DNA from 4 places in the Paenibacillus sp. CAU 1782 genome. Region 4 is predicted to be linked to each of the others. Evidence: riboswitches for the same ligand, from Rfam matches in the RefSeq annotation. Region 4 holds a riboswitch; each other region holds the start of a gene.
The links. A riboswitch is a leader RNA that binds a small molecule or an ion and turns the genes downstream of it on or off. The one in region 4 is predicted to bind cyclic di-GMP.

Region 1 (5,391 bases), on a different contig from region 4:
TCAGCGGCGACTTAAATAATATAACACGACCCTTATATACATTGCAACCCTTTTTTTCGGATTTTCTTATATTTTGTCGAAATTCCTGTGATTAATTATTGCTTTAAAAAATTACTTCATTAATATACACAATTATAAACATATATTTTCAGTCATTCTGAATTACCCTCGGCGCGTAAAATATGCAGTTTGTCGGGATTGATCTAGATATTAACGCAGTGATAACGGTGATAACTGTATGGGCACCTCATTACTGATAGAGTAAGAATCTTCGTTTCCCTATGCTTCATTCGGCTAGATCTCTTATTTGATACTGATTCTGCAGCCAGCTATGCCTCGCAATGAGAAATCGGACTCTTCGAAAAACCTCTACAAAACTATTTTTTCAAAATACATTACCGCAGTTTTACTTCGTCCCCGTAACCTTGTCAATGGGGCGGCTTCTATTGTGTTTTGTCACATGACAAAAAAGTGACAACAATCACTACCGGATCTTTATCTGTTTATCTATACTTGTTTGACGTAGGCATTTTTACCTGTTAATCATACTTTAGTCCTGTATTTTTTCTATTGAATTTGCTATAATTCCAATAGATGTAAAGCGAGGTGATGATCTCTGTCCGGATATATGATGTTTACAGAGCTGCAGACTCCTTTGAAGATTTTTGGCATACGTTTGTTTAAGGATGAAGACGGGAAGTATTGGTACAAATATAAGGCCAACAAAAGAAAACGGATATTTTAACCGTCATAGGCTCGCCAGCTGCAATTAAAAAAAGCCCGCCATATCGGCGAGCTGTTTAAGTGTGCATGTATGGTATTAGTACTTTTTAGCCGCTGTGTATTTGCCGGCTTCTTTAATCATCTCTATTTTTTTGTTGCCTGCTTTTAAACCCGCATCCACTGTCGTATCGATGATGACCCACTTGCCGTTCAAATAAACCTCATTCCAAGCATGATAGACATCCACATAATCCGATTCGCCCATCACGAGTTTGGTTGGAATACCGAGGCTGCGAAGCATACCCGCAGTTAACGCGGCATACCCGTAGCAAATATCTTTTCTTGTCGAAAATGTGCGGTCAATGCTGGGAAGATAATCAGCGGGCACATTGGCCGCCAATTTTTTATCGTAGGCGATGTTTGCAATGACATAGTCATAAACAGCCTTAACTTTTTCTTCGTCCGTCTTTTTGCCTTTAGCCAATTGGGAAGCTTGAACAATCGCTTTGCTGGTGCTTGTCCAGCTGACATTTTGAATAGAGTTAAGATAAACCGCTTTTTCATCCTTCACATTCAACGTCACCGTGCTTTGCAGGACGCCTTTGAACTTTTTATCAGATACATGCTCCAGCACAGTGACTTTGTATTCGCCATTGCCCAGTTGCAAAGGGAACGTCTCTGTAGCTTGTCCGGCGATCAAATTGTACGTGTAGCTTTCTTTGCCTTTGGTGATCATTAGTTTGGTCGAAACGTTGGGGTTTACTTTGTAGGTAACCGAAATGGCGCCTTGAGACAGAAGATCGGTGCCCAACCATTCAGTACCTTTCGAGGTTTGTGCCGATGCAACTTGCACAGAAGTGAACAGGAGAATTACGGCAATTGCCATCGTAATGAGTTTACGCATGAAGAAAATCCCCTTTCGGCGGCCAGGCTGCCATCTGTGTAGAAGGCCCTATAGCTTTGCGTCCCTACCTTTCGATAGGTTTGCTATTATCGGTGTTAGGTTTTCTTTTGTTCAATATTGGCCTACTTTTGTTCAAAAAAGGGCCAGAAAAAACAAAAAAAGCATGTCCATTCGGTAGCTGGCTGCCATCAATTAGGAAGGCCCTATAGCTTTGCGTCCCTACCTTTCGATAGGTTTGCCGTTATCGTGTATTGCTTATCTAGTTCTATTCTACCACGATTTTGTCACAATTCAATAGATTCATAGAAAAATAAACCACTGCCTGACAACAATTCTGCCGTTACCTGTCGCTCCATTGAACAAATGACGTCGAAGGAGTGAACAAGCCTGGATGCAGTTAGGTCTGGCAGCATACAAAGGGGCTGTCCGAAAAGCCGATCCGCGTATCTGATTCAATTAAAAACGCTAATGGACATCCGTGTCCGTTAGCGCTTATTTTTTAGCTTTTTGCGTTTGTAACGGACATTGATGTCCGTTACAGCGAAAATTATCCAATAATTACCCATTTTGGGGCTCTAACGGACAAGGATGTCCGTTAGCATTTCAAAATCTGCGTTTTACGCGTCTAACGGACTTCCGTGTCCGTTAGAGCGTTTGACTTTTTGGACAGCCCCTTATTTCCATTCAAATATGTGAAGAAGAAGGAATTCGCCAAACATGCTGGCTCTTTTGACCGTTAACCCAGATTCCCGGCTATAGCTCGACCAGCGGCCAGTTCCGCCTGGAACGCTTTGCGATACTCCTCAATGATATCTGTACTATAACCGTTTGCGGTTAGACTTGCAGATACGCTGGACAAAAGGGATTCAAACTTGCTTGTGCAGCTATCCACTTCCTTGCTAATCTGGGCTTTAATCTGTGCTTTTGCGGCGGCGTCGCTTGTTGCATAATAGTCCAGTCCCAGACCGATCAATGTTGCCTTGCAGCTGTCTCTCAACGTTTCAAGAGAGCTCTGCGCGCTAGCTGTAATTTGCTCGTAGGTCAGTTTGGCAGGAACGCCCCCACCGCCTGCGCCGCCGCCCGCTACAGGCTGCGTTCCCGCTCCGCCATTTTCGCCAGACGCACCGCCATTATTGCCGCCCGGTTTGCCGGGAACCGTTTCTTCATTAAATTGTGCCCGATACGCCTCGGATTCTCCGTTTACCGTCCGGCTCACAGGGTCCCAATTCATTTCCGTGCCGATCGCTTCAGCAAGGAAGCGAACCGGAACATAGATCGTGCCGCTGTAAATAAACAGAGACTGACCTTCCGGCAATGTTTTGGCTGTTCCATTAAAGAGCAGCGTCGCATTAATCGTGCGAACCGGCAGGTTTACGCTTTTAAAGTCTTTGACTTTGCTTGAGCTATTGTTCAAAAGCTGCTTTTGAAGCTCCTCCAGCTCTTTTTCGTTTGGCTCATCCACTGTTACCTGCAGCTTTTTGCCGTCCCAGCCTACTGTTTGCTGAAGAGCATACGATATGTAACGAATGGGAAGATACACCCTGCCTTGATAGATAAAAGAATGCTGGCCTTCCGGCAGCTTCAGCTCTTGTCCGTCAAATACGAGTCCGACCGCTTGGGTTTTGACATTGACCACGGTCGGTTTTGAAGCATCGGCAGCCCACACGCCAGCAGGGATAAGTCCCAACAGCAGCAGCATGGCAAATGTCAGGGCAACCGTTCTTTTTAATGAATGCACGAATAAATCTCCTTCCTTTCTTAACTCTATTAAGCTTATTGTATAGCATAATGTACCAATCTCCAACCATTCCCCTCATAAAAACGGCTTGCCTCCGTATGCGAAAAGAGCAGACAGAAGGCAATCGGCAGCTTTCTTTAATTTTTACCGCATTCCTTTAATTTGTTAGCTGTCGGCATGAGGCTTAATCCGTTATTTTTAAGGTAAGCTTATCTTAGAGGACTTTTTGAACATGCACTTAAAGGTAGCACTATTCGTTTTGAGGGGGTTCCCGATTCATGGAACAATTCAGATTGCCAAAAGTTACAATCCCGAGCCTGGAATTGCCAAACGCTGTACAAGATGTGCTGCGCGAGGCTGAGCAAAAGCTGGCTCATCGACCAAAATTACTTCAGCTGTTTAAAAACTGTTTTCCCAATACGCTTGAAACCACTACAAAGCTGATGCCCGACGGCACGACCTTCGTCATCACTGGCGACATCCCGGCCATGTGGCTGCGCGATTCCGTTGAGCAAGTGATCCACTACGTTCCGCTGGCGGCCGAAGACGAGGATCTTGGGCGCATTATCGCCGGTTTGATCAAACGTCATATGGAAATGATTCTGATCGATCCCTATGCGAACGCATTCAATGAAAGCGCGAACGATTGGCATTGGAATACAACGGACGAAACGGACATGTCACCATGGGTTTGGGAGCGCAAGTTCGAGCTGGATTCCATCTGCTTCAGCATTCGTCTGGCTTATCTGTACTGGAAAGAAACCGGCAATGCGGATATTTTCGACGCGGGCTTCAAGCAAGCTATGCTGGCCATTCTGGATCTGTGGCGCACAGAGCAGCACCATTTTGAAAAATCGCCTTACCGCTTTACCCGCAACAACGGCATTCCAACCGATTCGCTGCGCAACAACGGCCTCGGCATGCCTGTCAACTATACCGGCATGATCTGGTCCGGCTTCCGTTCCAGCGACGATGCCTGCGATTTCCATTACAACGTGCCTGCCAATATGTTTGCCGTTGTATCTCTTCGCCAGATGGGTGAAATTGCGGAATGGGTTTTCCGCGACATGAAGCTTGTTCAGGAGCTTGCGGCGCTTGAGGCCGACGTTAATCACGGCATCGAGCTGTACGGCATGTATAACCATCCTGAATTCGGAAAAATCTACGCCTATGAAACCGACGGCTACGGCAATTACTGTCTGATGGATGATGCGGGTACGCCTGGTTTGATGTCGATCAGCTATCTCGGCTATGCTCCGGCTGACGATCCTATCTATCTCAACACCAGACGTTTTGCGCTTAGCAAAGAAAATCCTTTCTACTACGAAGGAAGCGCGGCTAGCGGCATCGGAAGCCCGCACACGCCTCCGGGCTATATCTGGCACATGGCATTGTCCATGCAAGGACTGACAGCTACCGACAAAGAAGAAAAGCTGAAAATGATTAACTGGCTGGAGTCCACCGATGCCGATACCGGCTTCATGCACGAAGGGTTCCATTCCGACGATCCGACTCAGTTCACGCGCAAATGGTTCGCCTGGTCCAACAGCCTGTTCTCCCAGCTCGTATACAAAGCGATGAAGGACAACTTACTATGAGCAAATCGATCCTGATTTTTGCCGATTCACAGTTTCCGACACCCTCCAGGGCTTCCCTGGAGGGCATTCAACAGCTTGCGGAAAATGCCACGCTCGTTCTTGCCGAACAGTTGGCTGAAAAGCTTGATGAGCTAAATGAAGGCGTATTCGTCAATCTGCATGCGCCGTATTTCCCTAAAGCGGCTTGGGGCAGCATCACTGCGTTTCTGAAGCGCGGCGGCGGATTAATTAGCGCCGGCGGAGCCCCGTTCCGCTTTCCTGTTGAACGGACCGAGTCCGGCTGGAAAGCCGGCACCGAACAAACGGCCTACCACCAAGAGCTGCACATCCATGAGGTTTTGCCGGTTGATCCTGCACCCGTTGCGAGCTTGTCCGCCAATTCGGACATTCCTCTGCTGCAGGGCGCGGAGATTCTGTTCGATATAGAG
Region 2 (5,391 bases), on a different contig from region 4:
AGTATAAAAGGGTATGGCGTCTCCCCAGGAAATACTCAAATTCCCTCTACCGCCATTCAAAATCACGCCAACATCGTCTCGCTCCGCATGCTCGAAAATGCCTTTAAGCCAAAAGGAATTGATATAAAATTTATAGGGCATTTCCATAATGCCCAGCATCCCGTCTATTTCGCTGTAAGGATCGCTGCCTTCAAAGTTCAGGTAATGCTCCCTTATGCCGCCAATATGCGCCACAGTTTGGGCAATATAGGGCGTTTCATCCGCCGCGTAGCAGCCCGGGGTATAATCGACAAAATCCGAAACCGGCACATAGCTGTAGGTATAAAGGGAAAGATCGTCCCGGCGCAAGCGGCGAGCCGCGAAGCTGGCAACGGCTCCTGAATCCAGTCCGCCGCTTAACTGTGCGCCAACCCGCCGGAACGTCCGGACTCTGGCGTCAACAGCCTCCTGGAAAACCTCTCGGAAAGCTTCCACATAATCATTATCGTTTTTCAGCAAAAGCTTGTTCACCGAATCAAGCCTGCAATACCGCGACATCGTTAAGGTACCATTCTCCAGCAAAAAATAATGGGCCGGCGGAACCTGCTTAATATTTTTATAGACTGTTTGGTCCATGCCGACAACATCCACAACTGCCGTAATCGCTACATATTGGGCCAGCCACTGCTCGTTTAGCTCGCGGCTTGCATCGTCCAGCGCCAGAAGCGGACTAATTAAGGAAGAAAACCGGAACGAGCTGTCGTTCCAATGGAAATAAAGCGTTCTGCCGCCGGAAAAGTCTCTTGCGCCGTAAAGCCTGTTTTTATTCCCGTCCCATAGAACAAAAGCAAAATCGCCAATCAGTTTGCCAGCAGCTTCCGTCCCCCACTTGTCATAGGAGAGCAGGATCAATTCCTGATCGCTGACATCTCCGCGTTGTCCCGGTGGTATGCCAAGACTATCCAAAAGCTCCTTGCGATTGTCGATGATGGCGTCGGCTGCAATGGTTAACCGCCGATTGCTGTCATGGTATGGATTAGGAACGCCTACAGCCTCGGAAGTGATCCATCGGCTGCGGCAAGTCAGATACATCGGACCCTCCTGCCATACGCCTTCATAGTCGGCGGGACATTTCGACAAAGTCCTGCGGAGTCGTTCTCCCTGTTCGCCGGCATTCCGGCTTTCGCATATATTCCATATCCCGGCGATCGCGCTCATTTGTGCCTCCATATCTCGTCGCTTTCGTTCTTTATAAAGAACATACCTGTATATTAACATCGCTGTTAACGGAATGTCAATCGTGTTTCTGCAATATTTTTCATATATTTTCAGTAAAACGTTCTTTTTAGTGAACATCTATTTTGTTACCTCAAAAGATAGCGAAAAAGCCGCCTTCTTCGGCGACTCTTTCCCTCGCGTATGAATTCCGTTATAATGTAAACAAATGAAAACTTATTTGAGGCTGAAGCACTAACGGAGGAGTCTGTCATGATTGGAGAACGCATTCAAATGTTTCGCAAACGGAGAGGCCTCTCGTTAACCGAATTGTCTCAAAGAGCCGGAGTTGCCAAATCATATTTGAGCTCCATTGAAAGAGGGCTTCAGCAAAATCCATCCATTCAATTTTTGGAAAAAATCGGCGAAGTGCTTCATGTGCCGGTTGAGGAATTTGTAAACAGTGAACAACAAGATCGCCCTGCCGGCGAGCTGGACCGCGAATGGGAAGAAATTGTGCGAGAAGCTATGAATTCCGGCGTCAGCAAAGAACAGTTCAAGGAATTTCTTGAATTCAACAAGTGGAAATTCAATCGCGAGTAGCGCTGTATGCTTTCATACAGCGCTTTCTTGTATAATGGATGAGCGCTCTTCCCCGATAATAGATAGAACCCTTCTTACTTCGTCCGGTGTCAGCCCTTTGGCGCGTGCGCAAGCGATCAACTCCACCCACTCTCTGTCCAGTTGTCCGTGCTGCATGTTTTCCGAACCATTTCCAGTCATGTTCATCCCCCATATCGTCGGGGCGGTTGCACCACTGACTCCATGCGCCTAAGGTGCCCAGATACTAGGCGCATTTCAACGTCTCCCTTATCTTTTTACTGCACATGATTGATCTTATACGATCGGACATGCATATGCTGTCGGTTCATGTCTTCGTTTTTTGATAGATTATTTGTCAATTTGTCGAATTTTTTTGGACGTTTGTGTTCAATAATTCCAGTACTCATTAAAGCGGCGACGGAATAAAAGATAATAGCTTGAGTATAGCGCGTTTTGGCACCCCCCCCGTATAAATCCGTCTGGCCAAAGCATGCAAGCCCGCGGAATCCCGGTTCTGCAGGGCAAGCATATAGTTTCGCGGCAAAGAACCTTTGCCTGACAAGTTGTACAGGCTTTCCCGCACTGCCGGATGATTGCAATACTCGCCAATATGCCGCATGCGCTCACCGGTAGTCATATCCGCGTAAAACAAATAGACGAGACAAGTCAACAGCGTCCTCAGCAGCATTTCGCTTATGCCCCGCCTGTGTTCGGCAAGCCCGCTCCCGCCAGGATGTCCGAAGCAGCGATCGGCAACCTCCTGCTGAATTCTGTAGCCGTTCACGATATCCGGGAATAGATGAGGCATATAGCGGCTCGTTGTGCCGCCGGATCGGTAATAATACAGGCATTCCGGCAAAACGGCAACACGCCGCGCGTTCAACAGCATCTCCAGGTTGTAGAACAGATCGTCGCCAAAAAAAACGATGTCCTCCAAAAAAGCCCCGCAGCCAAGCAGCAGCTCCCGCCGGTACAGCTTGCCATGCAGCGTCGCTGGAAACGGATGCCCGTGCAAATAAGCGGCAACAAGCTCATCGCGAATCTGCTCGCCTTCATAATTTCGCGGCGATTGAAAATAACGGCTGCGGTTTCTTCGGCGAAGCAGCGGCAAGCCGTCAATTACCCGGTACGTGTTGCAAACGGCTATGTCCGCCTCCTGCGTCTCCGCCACTTTAAGCAAAGACTCCACCAATTTTGCGTCCATCCAGTCATCGGCATCGGCAAAAACGACATAGGGAGCCAAGGCAGCTTCCACGCCGCGTCTTCTTGCTCTAATGCTTCCCGTCTTGTCCTGCTCCAGCAGCAATACCCGGCAGTCCATCTCCACATAGCGGCGGCATAAGTCCCCGCTCCCATCCGTCGAGCCGTCATTGACCAAAATAACTTCGATATCGGGACATGACTGCTCCAGCACGGAGTCCACACAGCGGCCCAGCTTGCGGCCCGCGTTATAGACGGGAATAACCACGCTGGCTTTGGCCGCCGTCTTGCGCATGTCCACCTGTCTCCTTTCGGTCTCTAGCGGGATGCAAGGCCGGTTTGGGCCGTCGCTCTGACATAACCTTGCGGATTGGAGGATTGCCAGCGCCATGCATCGCGGCACATCTGCACAATATCCCGGTTGGCTTCCCAGCCAAGCTCCCGATTTGCCTTGGCGGAATTGGCGTAGCACGCCCCGATGTCTCCCTCACGCCTGGCCGTAATCCGGTAAGGGATTGCTACACCGGATACATGCTGAAAGGCTTCGATCATCTCCAGCACGCTGAAGCCGCGTCCCGTACCCAGGTTGTAAATATGCAAGCCGCTGTCTGATCCGATTTTCTCCAACGCCTTTAAATGTCCCTGCGCCAAATCCACCACATGAATATAATCCCTTACGCCGGTGCCGTCAGGCGTATCATAATCGCCGCCAAACACGGCAACCTCCTTCAGCCTGCCTACCGCTACCTGGGCAATATAGGGAAGCAGATTATTGGGCAAACCGCCGGGATCTTCTCCAATCATACCGCTGGCATGTGCGCCGACAGGGTTGAAATACCGCAAAATCGCAATGCTCCACGCCGGGTTGGCATTGGCCAAATCCTGCAATACCTGCTCGATCATGGCTTTTGTCCGGCCATAGGGATTAATGGCGCGCACAGCCGCTTCCTCCGCGATCGGCACAGCATCGGGCACGCCGTACACCGTAGCCGACGAGCTGAAAATAAGCCGATGCACGCCAAACTCTTCCATCACCTCGCAAAGCACAGTCGTGCTGGTCATATTTTGATAATAATATTTAAGAGGAAGCTGCACGGATTCACCCACGGCTTTTAAACCGGCAAAATGAACGACCGCTTCAATATCGTTTTCCCGGAAGATCCGGCGAAGGCTTTCCTTATCCGTCAAATCCGCCATATAAAAAGGAAAGGCTCGGCCAACAAGCTTCATAACGCGATGCACGGCTTCTTCCTTGCTATTGCTCAAGTTGTCGACAACAACAACCTCGTAACCCGCTTCCATCAATTCCACGCATGTATGGCTGCCGATATATCCGGCGCCTCCCGTTACCAAAATCGCCATTTTCTCTCCTCCTCTATCTTGCTTGCGAATCATTAAGGCTCAACCGGATGATCAAGCCTTAACGTACTGAAGACACTTCGGAAAAAATGCGGACCATCAAACAAAACGAATATAAGGACTGGTTCTCAATTAGACTCTTATTCGTTCTTATTAAAGAATATCAAGGGCTGACGATACCGTTCCCCATCAAAATATAGCCGAAATTCACTTGCACTCGCACGCAGTAGTCAGGAAGGGCTTCCGGTAGCGGCTAGCGGCCGCGCTTGCTCCTCTGCTTTTCCTCCCTTGGTCTGAACGTCGACCAGCTTGCCCTTGTTCATGACATAAACAATGTCGCAGCCAGCAATCGTGCTCAGGCGATGGGCAATGATGATGATCGTTTTATCGCCTTTCAGCGCTTCGACGGCATTCATGACCTCCTGCTCCGTTTCGTTGTCCAGAGCCGACGTGGCCTCGTCCATGAACAGGACGGACGGATTATGATACAACGCGCGGGCAATGCCGATCCGCTGCCGTTGGCCGCCGGAAAGACGGACTCCCCTCTCCCCCACTTCCGTCTCCAAGGCATCCGGCAGGGAGGCAACGTAAGTTTTGAGCTGGGCTTGCTCCAGACAATGCCAGACTTTGGCGTCGTCGATTTCATTTTCGTTAACGCCAAATGCCACGTTTGCCCGTATCGTATCGTCGGTCAAATAAATAAACTGGGGAATGTATCCGATCTGGCTTCTCCACTCGTCCATGCGGTAGTTCAGGCTGACGCCATCCACAATCACTCGTCCGCGCTCCGGCTCCAGCAGGCCTAACATGATGTCAACCAGCGTCGATTTTCCGGAGCCGGATTCGCCGATGATGGCGGCCGATTTGCCTGCCGGAATCGTCAGCGAAATGTCGGTGAGGGCAACCTCCGCCTGCTCCGGATAACGGAAAGTGACGTCGGAAAGCTCAATGGAGCGCTTAAGCGGCTCTGCCCGGTACGTGCTCGCCGGGGTCGGCATTTGCCTCCCGGCACCGCGCCTGCGGGAAGCCCGTCCG
Region 3 (5,391 bases), on a different contig from region 4:
CACAGATCTGCGCAAGTCCGAATTTTGCTCTCATAAAAGGTCTTGTCGGCAGGTACCCCCAGAAGTATCCCTTGTTCTCCTCGAAAAAGGCCTTGCCCAAACGATTTTCCTCAACCTTCATCCCTTGCCTGTAGAAGTAGGCGGCTTCCTTGGGCGTTGATGTGCATTCGGCTAAAATGTTATAGGCATCTCCGCTTTCGGGGTGAAGCGCCAGCGCATCCTGAGCCAGCTTAATCCGGCGTTTCGGATCGGATTCTTCCCATGCCGAATAGATCAAGTCGGAGGCTTGCTCTTCCTTGCTCTGGCTGTTGCGGCCGGAAGGGGCTTTGTGCATATTTTTTTGTAAAAAAGCATTGGCCTCTTCTATCGTTTCGAAATTCTGCTCGTCAAGCAGGGCGTGAATTCGGGCTATTTGCTGTTCCATGGCAACTCGTGAGCCCGGATTGTCGGCGGCCGAATGCTGCTGCCCGTTGGGCACAGTGAGCATATCGGCATGATCCTCCAAGAAAAAGTAAATCTGTTCCGCTCTGTTTGATAACGTTGTGGCAGAAATTCCGTATTTCTTGGCTAGCTCGCTTTGGGTAGCAGGATAATCGTAATTTTGGCAAAGCAAATATTCCAGCGCCGCAGGGAATGTTCCCAGCTTTTGCGAGATAGGGCGGCTTTCATGGGCGTATGCGTTCCAGATTTTAATAAAGCTGCCAATGAGCTCATCCGAGTATAAGCCGGTCGTATTTTGCAGAAAGTGATGCGCGATCTGCTGATGCAGCTCGTTTGGCCATTGGAGTTGCTGGTCAATCATATCTGTTAAAGAAAGGGGCCGCGAGGAAGTAATCGGAACTACTTTTCCAGCCTCGTCCTTGCTTAAGCAACACTTTTTGTACTTCAATCCGCTGCCGCAGTGGCAAGCGTCATTTCTTCCTAATTTCTTCATGGGACCTCCAAAGTTATTGATTCTATCCTATTATCGCCTAAATCAGTTCAATAGCAAAGGAAGAAACTTGGAGTTTGCCAAATCCTCTAAAACTTGACGGCTAACGACTGTTATCCTTATAATCAAGCTAACGGCCGTTAGCCTTATTTGCGGGAGGTTTTATCTGTTGAGCATAGAGAGAAATCGGGTGTATGCAGACTTGGCTGCCAATGCCATTACGAACCAGACAAAAATAAAGATTATGGAGACATCGATTGATCTATTTTCGAGGCGAGGATACAGCGGTGTCTCGATCCGGGACATTACGAAAGAGGTGGGGATCAAGGAAAGCTCCTTATACAAACATTTCAAAAACAAGGATGAGCTGATCGAGACGATCTTTTGGAACTTTCGCCAATCCTGCTCGGAAATATTGCCCCCGATGGAGAAGGTGGATCAGATTGCGATGGAGATGGACTTAAAGTCGTTTTTGGAGCAAGGATGGTTGAACTTCAAACGCCATATCGATGACTCCATCCATCAGAAAATGTGGCGTATTGTCTATCTCGAGCTTTTCCGGCATGCCAAGGCCGCAGAAATTTACAGTGGGGATATTGTCGCAAAAACAGTGGAATGTCTGGCTATCGTGTTTGCAAAAATGGCGGAAGCAGGCAAGTTAAAGGCAATGGATCCCAAACTGCTGGCGGTGGAATATCAATACCCGTTGTTTATGATGGTTATGGACTACATTCTGTTACGGTCGCAGGGGCAAACGACGGATGGCGTTGAGCTGCATGTTGCGAACCATATCCAATATTTCGTGAATGCGTCGGGGGCGAAGCAATGATAAAGCGGTTTGCCAAACGCGATTTTTGCATACCTCGGACGGGAATTAGCTCGGTAGAAAAGCTGGTCCTTGGAGGTGTCGAGCAATGCATTCTTTTGCAGGGAGAGAACCCTGGCAAACCGGTGCTGTTAATCCTTCATGGAGGACCCTCGATGCCCATGCCTGGGGTTTCATCCAAGGGACAAGACTATACGATTGTGACCAATACCCGGGAATTAGTGAAGCATTTTGTCGTTGTGTTTTGGGATCAGAGAGGGACGGGGAAATCTTACTCCAAAACAATTCCCCGGGAGACCTTAACCGTGGGGCAATTTATATCCGATGCGGAGGAGTTAACGGACTATTTGCGCCAACGCTTTAAGCAAACTAAAATTTTCCTCGCAGGCCATTCCTGGGGCTCCACGATCGGTTTAAGTCTGGCTGTTCGTTCGCCGCACAAATTTTATTCGTATACGGGTTTTTCGCAATTGGTCAGCTGGACTGAAAACGACAGGCTTTCGTTGGAGTGGCTGAAACAAGAGGCGGCAAAACGAGGGAACCAAAAAGCTTTGCGCGAGCTTCAAGCAATAGGCGAACCTCCGTTTACGGAAAGCTTTAAGCAATGGGCAACTATGCGGATTTGGCAGCAAAGGTTCAATACTCTGATCTACACCGATGAAGCGATCAAGCACCCTGGCATGTGGGGGATTTTCATCAATATGCTGCGGTCGGAGACTTATTCGTTTAAGGATATTATCAATAGCTTTTACAGGGGATTTAAGCTGGTCTATACGCAGCGTTTCGTGGAGGAATTAAGTAATCACCAGATCATGGGCGATGGGTACAAAATAGATCTTCCTGTTACTTTCATTCATGGCGCCAAAGACTTTCAGGTGCACGGAAGCTTAGTGGAGAGCTTTTATAATGAGTTGGAAGCCAAACACAAACAGTTAATCTGGGCGCCTCGATCCGGACATGCCTTCCACCCTGACGATACGAAAAATAATGAACAGCATTTCATTCGCGAGCTGCGACATCTCTCTCGCCATTCCGTTGTATGACTTAGGGCTTGGTTCATTCCTGTTTTTAACAGGGTCATTCATCCTGTTTTTGCCAACCACTGTCGTTAGCCCTGAAATGGCTGTGTTATGATGGCCCTGTGCGAACGTAAATGCTGGTTAAGATGGCGGCGATATAAGACGCGCCAATGCTGGCGATTCCGCATCCTTTTTCCTGAATGTGTCGTTTTAAAAGGATTTTGATAAATAATTAATGCACAACTATAAAAGAAAAGTGTCATTTAACCGATATTCTTTTCGATAAAGGCAAACTCGCCGAAAGGCGGGGACGCAAAGCTGCGGGTCTAATGCGTTACGCGCGATGACAGCCGGGCCGCCGAATAAGGAAGGGTTATGTGCACGCAAAATCCAGTCTATTCGGACTGGATTTTTTTGTATTCCAAAAATTTTCGATAGAAAAAGAGTGATTACAATGAAACTAACCGTCAAAAGCAGCCTGATTACCACTCTATTAATGACCGTATCGCTAAGCTGTGTGTCTTTCCTTGGCTACGATAGGGCCAAAACGACATTGGAGGAAAACTTTAAGGAACAGGCGGAGCAGCAGCTGTCCGTTGTTCAAAATTACATCGATATATGGATTCAGGGCACCCAGGCCAAATACCAGGCATTAAGCCAATCGGATGACGTGAGAAACAGAGACATTCCCAAAATTCTTGCTTACAGCAACCGAATGACGGACATTACCGAAAATCCGGATGAATTTGCGTTTATTGCCCCGGACGGCACGCTTTATTTGCCGGGAGCCACAACGAATGTAAAGGATTTTCCTCATTTTCAAAGGGCGATCAACGGCGAGACCGTCACCATCGATCCGGTAGGCTCGAAGTCTCCCGGGGTTGAGGGGACGCCGATTGTGCTTACGGCTACTCCTGTAAGGGACGACCAAGGAAATATCGTTGGCGTCGGCAACGGAGGTCAGCCTATACAAGACTTGATTGATCTGATCTCCAAGGTGAAATTGGGCCAAAGCGGCCATGCGATTGTATATACAAAGGAAGGCACGGTTGTGGCCAGCCAGAATCCTGAAGATACCCTGCAGAAAAATATGGCCGATTACGGGAATGAAACGATTAATAAAATCGTAGCTGAAAGCACCAATGGCGATACGGGGTTGGGTGAAGCCGTTATTGATGGATCGGATCATATGATCGTTTACGGTAAATCAGGAATGATGGATTGGGGCATTGCAATCATGGTTCCCAAGAGCGAAGCCTATGCCGAAGCCAACGCCTTGCTGCGATTTTCAATTATGGTCACGATAGTTTGTCTTCTGGTTTCCGCTGCAATCATTTATACGGTCATGCGCAAAACGTTAAAGCCGCTTTCCGTCATGAACGAAAAGCTAAAGGGGCTTTCCGCGAGCGAAGGAGACTTGTCCTCTAGGCTGGCATTTGAAACCAAGGATGAAATCGGCGAGCTTTCGAGAAGCTTTAACGGAATGCTTGAAAATCTGCAGGGGCTGATCATATCCATTTTGGATAAGGGACAGGTTGTAGCCGGCTCATCGTCTCATCTATTGGGCAACGTGGATCAAATCTCATCTACGGTTCAGCAAACCACAACCAATATTCAGCAGGCAAATGCCGGGCTGCAAGGCCAGATGACGGGGTATGAGCGGAATTTGGGCTTGATTGGGGAAATCGGAGGGGGCGTCTATGGTATTTTGAACACATCCAACCAAACCTCCGGCATTGCCGCCGAGGCTTCCCAAGGAGCAAAAACAGGCAATGAAGCCGTCATCGGCTTGACCAATCAGATGGATTCCATCCAGCAGACGGTTAACGAAGCTGCTTCAGGCATTAAGCGGTTAAGCGTGCGTTCGGAGGAAATCGGCGACATTACGTCCCTGATTACATCGATTGCTTCCCAAACCAATATTTTGGCGCTCAACGCTTCGATCGAGGCTGCCAGAGCAGGAGTCCATGGGAAGGGATTTGCTGTCGTGGCGGATGAAATCCGCAAGCTTGCCGAGCAATCGACGGAATCCGCCAATCAGATTGCCGATCTCATCCATCAGGTACAAGCCGACACCTCCCAAGCGGTGGGCAAAATGGATAAAGGAACCGGAGAAGTTACGCTTGGCCTGGAGCAAGTGAGGGAGGTCGGCGTTTTATTCCAGAGTCTTGTGACCACAACGACGGACGTATCGGTTCATATGGACAGAATTGCCGCAGCAGCCGACCGGTTAAACGCAAATACGGAACGTGTGGAATCCGAGATTAAGGATAGTGTGCAAATCGCCAAAAATTCTTCCCAAAGCTTTGAAACGATTGCTGCTATGTCGGAAGAGCAGCTTGCCTCCATTATGGAAATCAACAGCTCCGTGGAACAGCTGACACGCACCGCGGATGAGCTGAAAACCATGCTAAATCGATTTAAAGTCTAGTTCACGAAACTAGCTGATTTTAGGGGATGGAAGAACTCTCTTTTTTTATCGACGAATGGAAAATACTATAGTAAAATAGTCCCTATTGAAGAAAATGGAGGGGACAAGATGGGGAAGTCAAAATTTAAGATTTTAATCATGGCATTAGCGCTAGCGCTTATGATTCCAACCGTCGCGGCTTACG
Region 4 (5,391 bases):
CCGTGAAAACGGACATTTGCTCCATGAAAGCGCGGGCGCTGCGCAATTCAAGCGAAACCGCGGCGCAATCGCCGATTTTGAATATTCCGCGGTATATGACGGGCATCTGCCGCTTGGCAGGCGTTGGGCCTGGTCGCTGCTGGAGGGGCTGCTGAACAAAGTTGGCGTGCCTCTGATGCAAAAGCTGAAATTGTAGGACATGGGAGGAATAAGTATGGCGTCACAAGGTGAACCGGGGAAAAGGTCTGTGGGGGATAGGGAAGCAGCATCGGAAAGGGCCGCTGCCCTCATCACGGGAGCATCCAGCGGATTTGGCATGTTGACGGCGGTTAAGCTGGCAGAACAGGGGTATCGGGTTATTGCCACGATGAGGGACCCCGATAAGTCGGCGGAGCTGCTGGAGCGGGCCAGGCGCGCCGGGGTTGCGGACTCAATTGAAATCCGCAGACTGGATGTAACGGATTCAAGCGCGATAGAACGTGTTGTTGCCGAAACGATGCAAAACCATAAGAGAATTGACGTTCTGGTCAACAACGCAGGTTTTGCCGTTGGCGGCTTTGTGGAGGATGTTCCGATGGAGGACTGGCGGCGGCAGATGGAAACCAATTTTTTTGGACTTGTGGAGATGGCTAAAGCGGTTATTCCTATCATGAGAAATCAGCATAGCGGCATGATTATCAACATTAGCAGCATTAGCGGACGTGTCGGGTTTCCCGGTTATGCGCCTTATGCCGCCTCCAAGTTTGCGGTAGAGGGGTTTAGCGAAAGCTTGCGGCATGAACTGAGTCCGTTTGGCGTCAAAGTGGTCCTGGTGGAGCCGGGAGCGTACCGGACCCCGATTTGGGACAAAGGTTTGGGACAAATAAACAACCCTGATCATTCGCCTTATCGGAAAAGGCTTCAGGCCATCATGAGTTATTCGCGCCGGTCGGGAGAGGCGGCGCCTGATCCCCAGCAAGTGGCCGATTTTATCGGCAGGCTGGCTGGCAGCCGCTCGCCTAAACTTCGTTATCCGCTTGGACAAGGCGCCGTGCTAGCGTTGTGGAGCAAAGCGCTGCTGCCGTGGAATTGGTTCGAAGGCATCATCCGCCGCGGCACCCGTTAGGGCGCGTACACACACCCTGGGAGGTTAATTGGAAAATCAACAGGGAATGAAGTACAATAAGCAGGATGTGTTAAGCGAGGGCTTAAAGAGTTTAGTTCTAAGCAACCACTTGAAGTCGGATTTTGCAATAATGGAGGATTATATGTTGAATTGGAAGTCGATTGTAAAAGGAATGGCAATGGGAACGGTCGAAACGGTTCCCGGCGTCAGCAGCAGCACGATAGCTATGTTGATGGGAATCTATGAAAATTTGATTGAAGCGATCGGGAATTTGACCTCCAAGCGGTGGAAGGAAGGGGTCGCATATCTGATTCCGATCGGAATCGGAATGATCGGCGGTTTTCTGGTATCGGTATTGCTGATCAGCTATTTGCTGGAGCATTTCATGCAGCCGACGCATTTCCTGTTTATCGGGCTTGTTATCGGAATGCTGCCATCCCTGTGGAAGACCTCGCGGCAAGAAGCCAAAAGCTCTTTCCGGTTTATCCATGTTGTTCTGATCCTGCTGGCTTTTGCCGGAATTGCCGCAACCCGTTTCCTGGATCAGTCCGGGGTAGCGACGATGAGCAATTTGTCGGCGGGAGACTATCTGTTTCTGTTTGCTTCCGGCTGGCTTGCCAGCACGGCGCTGATATTGCCGGGAATCAGCGGCGCTTTGGTGCTGACCATTCTGGGCGTGTATTACACGGCGATATCCGCCATATCGGAGATGGATATTCCGATTCTGCTCGCGATTAGCGCCGGCATATTAGCAGGCGTGCTTCTGACAAGCAAGCTAGTGCGGTTCCTGTTAAAGCGGTATACGCTAATTATGTATTCGTTAATGATCGGCATGGTGGGTGGTTCCATCATCGTGTTGTATCCCGGTTTTCCTAGCGGCGTTTTGTCCATTGCCGTTTGCATCGCCGCATTGGGGGCAGGCTTCGTGATTGCTCTGTTTGCGGGACGAATTAGCCGGAAACAACAAATATAAATAACGAATTTAACAGCTCTCTCTTGTAAGCCAAGTGTGGCGGTTAGGTGCTTCGGGTCAGAACAGTCGTGTGACTCAAGTCCAACCGACCGATCTTGCTGCTGCCAGGCGGAGGGCTGTTTATTTTTGCTTTCCTTTTTTGGGGAGACAATATGTGTTCACATCACTTTGAAGTTAAATTATGTTAAACGATATTGCCACATCAGAGAAAAACTACTATAATTAGTTCATTGTGCCTATCTAATGTATGTTATTATTTACCTTAGTGCCGCTGAACCGATAATTGAATAGCCCGGCAAACCTATCGAAAGGTAGGGACGCAAAGCTAAAGGGACTAAATCCGCGGGGATAAGTCAGCCAGTTGCATAATCGTAATTGGTGAATGATGGAGGAGTATCCATATTCGCCTTTTTTGTAGTGGCGGATTTGCGGGTAATTTTGGAATAGCAGCCGGGTGAACAGGCAGGTGCTGGCATTAATTTAGAAGAGTTGCAGAAGTAGGAGCAAGGCATCTAAGACTAACGGGAGGGCAATACATTGAGACAACATGAGCAGGCAAACAAGAGAAAGAGATTTTTTGGCCGTATATCCGTAAAAATGACAAGCAGTATTCTAACTCTGGTCCTACTGATATGCGCGGTATTTGCAGGTATGGAAGTTGTAATCAGCCAAAAGCTTGCGAAACAGCTGGAGGATCAGTTTGTGATCCGGCTGGAAACGAATATTTTGGAGCTTCAAAATTATCTGCACTCGATTCCCGAAAACGCCAGTGAGATCGACAGTGTTAATCACCCCGCCTATATCAAAATAAAAGAACGGCTAGAGCAAATTAAACATGACAATTATCTCGAAAACGTCTTTATTCTGGGACGGCTCCAGGGACGGGAACAAATTATTGTTTTGACCGGGGACGAGGATTATTACGGCCAAGATTTCGAGTTTAGCTCAGAGATCAATCATACGATGGAAACCGGGCAATCGACCATCAGCTCGATATACGAAGATGGATTTGGTACCCATAAGTCGATCTTTATTCCACTGTCGGACAGCAACGGTCAAACCTTCGGGATAGCTGGCATCGACATTAATGCATCCGTTGTGCCGCAGGTTAAAAAGGATATTTTCTGGACAACAACCACCATTATGATTGCCGTGGCAGTCATTGGCTCGCTGGTAGCCTATTTGATTAGCCGCAGCATCACAAAGCCGGTTATCGCTCTTATGCACGGCGCGGAAAAAGTGGCGGCAGGCGATTTAACGCAGCAGGTGGAGATCAAACGGAATGATGAGCTTGGCAAGCTGGGCGAAGCTTTTGGCGATATGCGCCGGAATCTGGAGAAATTGATTACGCAAATTTCCCAGTCGTCCACTACCGTGTCAGGGACCAGCGAACAGCTGTATCATGCGGCAAACGACATGAGCGCAAGCTCGCAGCAGGTGGCTACCTCCATGAACAGCATGAACGAAGGAGTTGCCGAAGTTGCAACGTCCATCGCAGACAGCACCGCATCCATTGTGGAAGTCAATTCGGATCTGACGAGAGTGACAGCGGAGGTTAAGATGATGCAGGAGATGGCTAATGCAGTGGCCGGCCAATCCGAGGACGGGCAACAGCTGGTTGAAAAAACGCTTAGCCAGATGAATACGATCCAGCAGGAAATGCAGCAGTCGCAGGAAGCGGCTGCGCAGCTTGGCTCCCGTTCGAAGGAAATCGGCGAAATTATTCATATCATTACCGAAATCGCGGCGCAAACAAATTTGCTTGCGTTGAATGCCTCCATTGAAGCGGCGCGGGTCGGCGAGCAAGGAAGAGGATTTGCCGTTGTAGCGGGCGAGGTGAAGAAGCTGGCGGAGCAATCTTCCGAAGCGGCCAGCTCCATTACGGAGCTGATCTCCAGTACACAGCATGAGAGCGAGCGGGTGCTGCAAAGCATTGCCCAAGGCAATCAGGCCATCGAAACGGGCCAAACCTGGATTCATGAAATGTATGAAAATTTCAAAGTCATTTTCAACGGCGTTTCTTCCTTTTCGGGTCAGATGGAGGGTTTGAAGCAGGCGCTCGAAAAAGCCGACAGTTCCTTTGAGATGATCTCCAACGCCATGCAAAAAATATCCGGTGTTACAGAAGAGCAAACCGCCGGATATGAAGAGGTTGCCGCGGCGGTTGAGGAGCAAAGCGCTACGATGCAGCAAATGACGGCTTCTTTCCGCAATTTATCCCAGATGGCTTCGGAGTTGCAGCAATCCGTTCAATTTTTTACGATCAAGCAATAAGATGAAACGGACAAGGCACCGGCTGGAATCCGGAGGAGTGGAAGGAAGCTCAGCGGACCTTTGTGAAGGAAATGCCGAACAGGGAAATCATTGATGTGGATAGCTCCCACTACGTGCATGATATTCAGTATGAAGCTATTGCTGAGAGGATTAAGGTTTATTTTGAAAAAACGCAAGTTCTCGGGATCGAATAACCCGGAACTTGCGTTTTTTTCTAAAGTTTTAAGAATGGATGAAGCGATGGTGAAAAAAGGAGCGTTGACAGGACTCAGGCAGCATGATTATATTAAATATTATAATTCCAATTGAAATACTATGAATAAAGTGGTGGAGGTGTTTCTGCTGAATATTGAAAACATAGAAGCGTTTGTGTATGTGATTCATTGCGGGAGCTTCAATAAGGCGGCGGAAGCGTTGTTCCTTTCCCAACCGTCGGTTACGGCCAGAATAAAAACGCTGGAGCAGGAATTAAACTGCAAGCTGTTTGATCGAGATGGCAAGCAGGTCAATATTTCAGAGGACGGTAAGCGGTTTTTGCCTTTTGCCCAGCAAATGCTGCATGTGTACAATACCGGGAAGCTGTATCTCAATCAGAAAAAATCGCTGCCTAACGAATACCGGATCGGGTGTACCATTTCAGCAGCAAACTATATTATTTCCGACTTAATCCCTTATTTGAAAGAGCGTTTTCCGGCGGCCAGCTTCAAGGTTGCGACGGGGACCACCGATTATATTGTAAGCAAAACGCTGAATAAGGAAGTGGATATCGGACTTATTCGCAAGTCCCATCATCCCGCGCTGCAGTCGCATCGTCTATATGTCGATCCCATCAGGCTTTATGTATACCGCAACCATCCGTTTTTATTGGAGGAGGACCATATATCCGTCGAAGATGTCGCCAAGGGGCCGCTCGTATTTTTTGAATGCGGGTCGCTGGATTGGCTCCGTATTCATCGCATCTTCGAAAATCTGGAGCAGCCGCCGAACATTGAAATTCAGACGGATAACTCAGAAGCTGCCAGGAAATTGATACTTCGAG

Region 1: another riboswitch for cyclic di-GMP. It lies ahead of ACX93W_RS18465 (transglutaminase-like domain-containing protein); the one in region 4 lies ahead of ACX93W_RS08945 (methyl-accepting chemotaxis protein).
Region 2: another riboswitch for cyclic di-GMP. It lies ahead of ACX93W_RS09500 (anti-repressor SinI family protein); the one in region 4 lies ahead of ACX93W_RS08945 (methyl-accepting chemotaxis protein).
Region 3: another riboswitch for cyclic di-GMP. It lies ahead of ACX93W_RS14520 (methyl-accepting chemotaxis protein); the one in region 4 lies ahead of ACX93W_RS08945 (methyl-accepting chemotaxis protein).

Annotation. Positions count from the first base shown of each region.
Region 1 covers NZ_JBTOLL010000010.1:98-5,488, forward strand. The annotation lists gene ACX93W_RS18465 (transglutaminase-like domain-containing protein) at 821-1,627, opposite strand; cyclic di-GMP riboswitch class I at 1,642-1,722, opposite strand; cyclic di-GMP riboswitch class I at 1,798-1,877, opposite strand; gene ACX93W_RS18470 (copper amine oxidase N-terminal domain-containing protein) at 2,364-3,365, opposite strand; gene ACX93W_RS18475 (glycoside hydrolase family 125 protein) at 3,644-4,963, shown strand; gene ACX93W_RS18480 (beta-galactosidase) at 4,960-5,391, shown strand, end outside.
Region 2 covers NZ_JBTOLL010000002.1:101,766-107,156, forward strand. The annotation lists gene ACX93W_RS09490 (asparagine synthase-related protein) at 1-1,197, opposite strand, end outside; gene ACX93W_RS09495 (helix-turn-helix domain-containing protein) at 1,468-1,797, shown strand; gene ACX93W_RS09500 (anti-repressor SinI family protein) at 1,810-1,977, opposite strand; cyclic di-GMP riboswitch class II at 1,989-2,072, opposite strand; gene ACX93W_RS09505 (glycosyltransferase family 2 protein) at 2,204-3,292, opposite strand; gene galE (UDP-glucose 4-epimerase GalE) at 3,316-4,359, opposite strand; gene ACX93W_RS09515 (ABC transporter ATP-binding protein) at 4,587-5,391, opposite strand, start outside.
Region 3 covers NZ_JBTOLL010000005.1:227,812-233,202, reverse strand. The annotation lists gene ACX93W_RS14535 (SEC-C metal-binding domain-containing protein) at 1-934, opposite strand, end outside; gene ACX93W_RS14530 (TetR/AcrR family transcriptional regulator) at 1,101-1,760, shown strand; gene ACX93W_RS14525 (alpha/beta fold hydrolase) at 1,757-2,800, shown strand; cyclic di-GMP riboswitch class I at 3,054-3,139, shown strand; gene ACX93W_RS14520 (methyl-accepting chemotaxis protein) at 3,231-5,207, shown strand; gene ACX93W_RS14515 (S-layer homology domain-containing protein) at 5,316-5,391, shown strand, end outside.
Region 4 covers NZ_JBTOLL010000001.1:1,899,841-1,905,231, reverse strand. The annotation lists gene ACX93W_RS08960 (GNAT family N-acetyltransferase) at 1-196, shown strand, start outside; gene ACX93W_RS08955 (SDR family oxidoreductase) at 215-1,105, shown strand; gene ACX93W_RS08950 (DUF368 domain-containing protein) at 1,134-2,078, shown strand; cyclic di-GMP riboswitch class I at 2,363-2,447, shown strand; gene ACX93W_RS08945 (methyl-accepting chemotaxis protein) at 2,616-4,352, shown strand; gene ACX93W_RS08940 (LysR family transcriptional regulator) at 4,686-5,391, shown strand, end outside.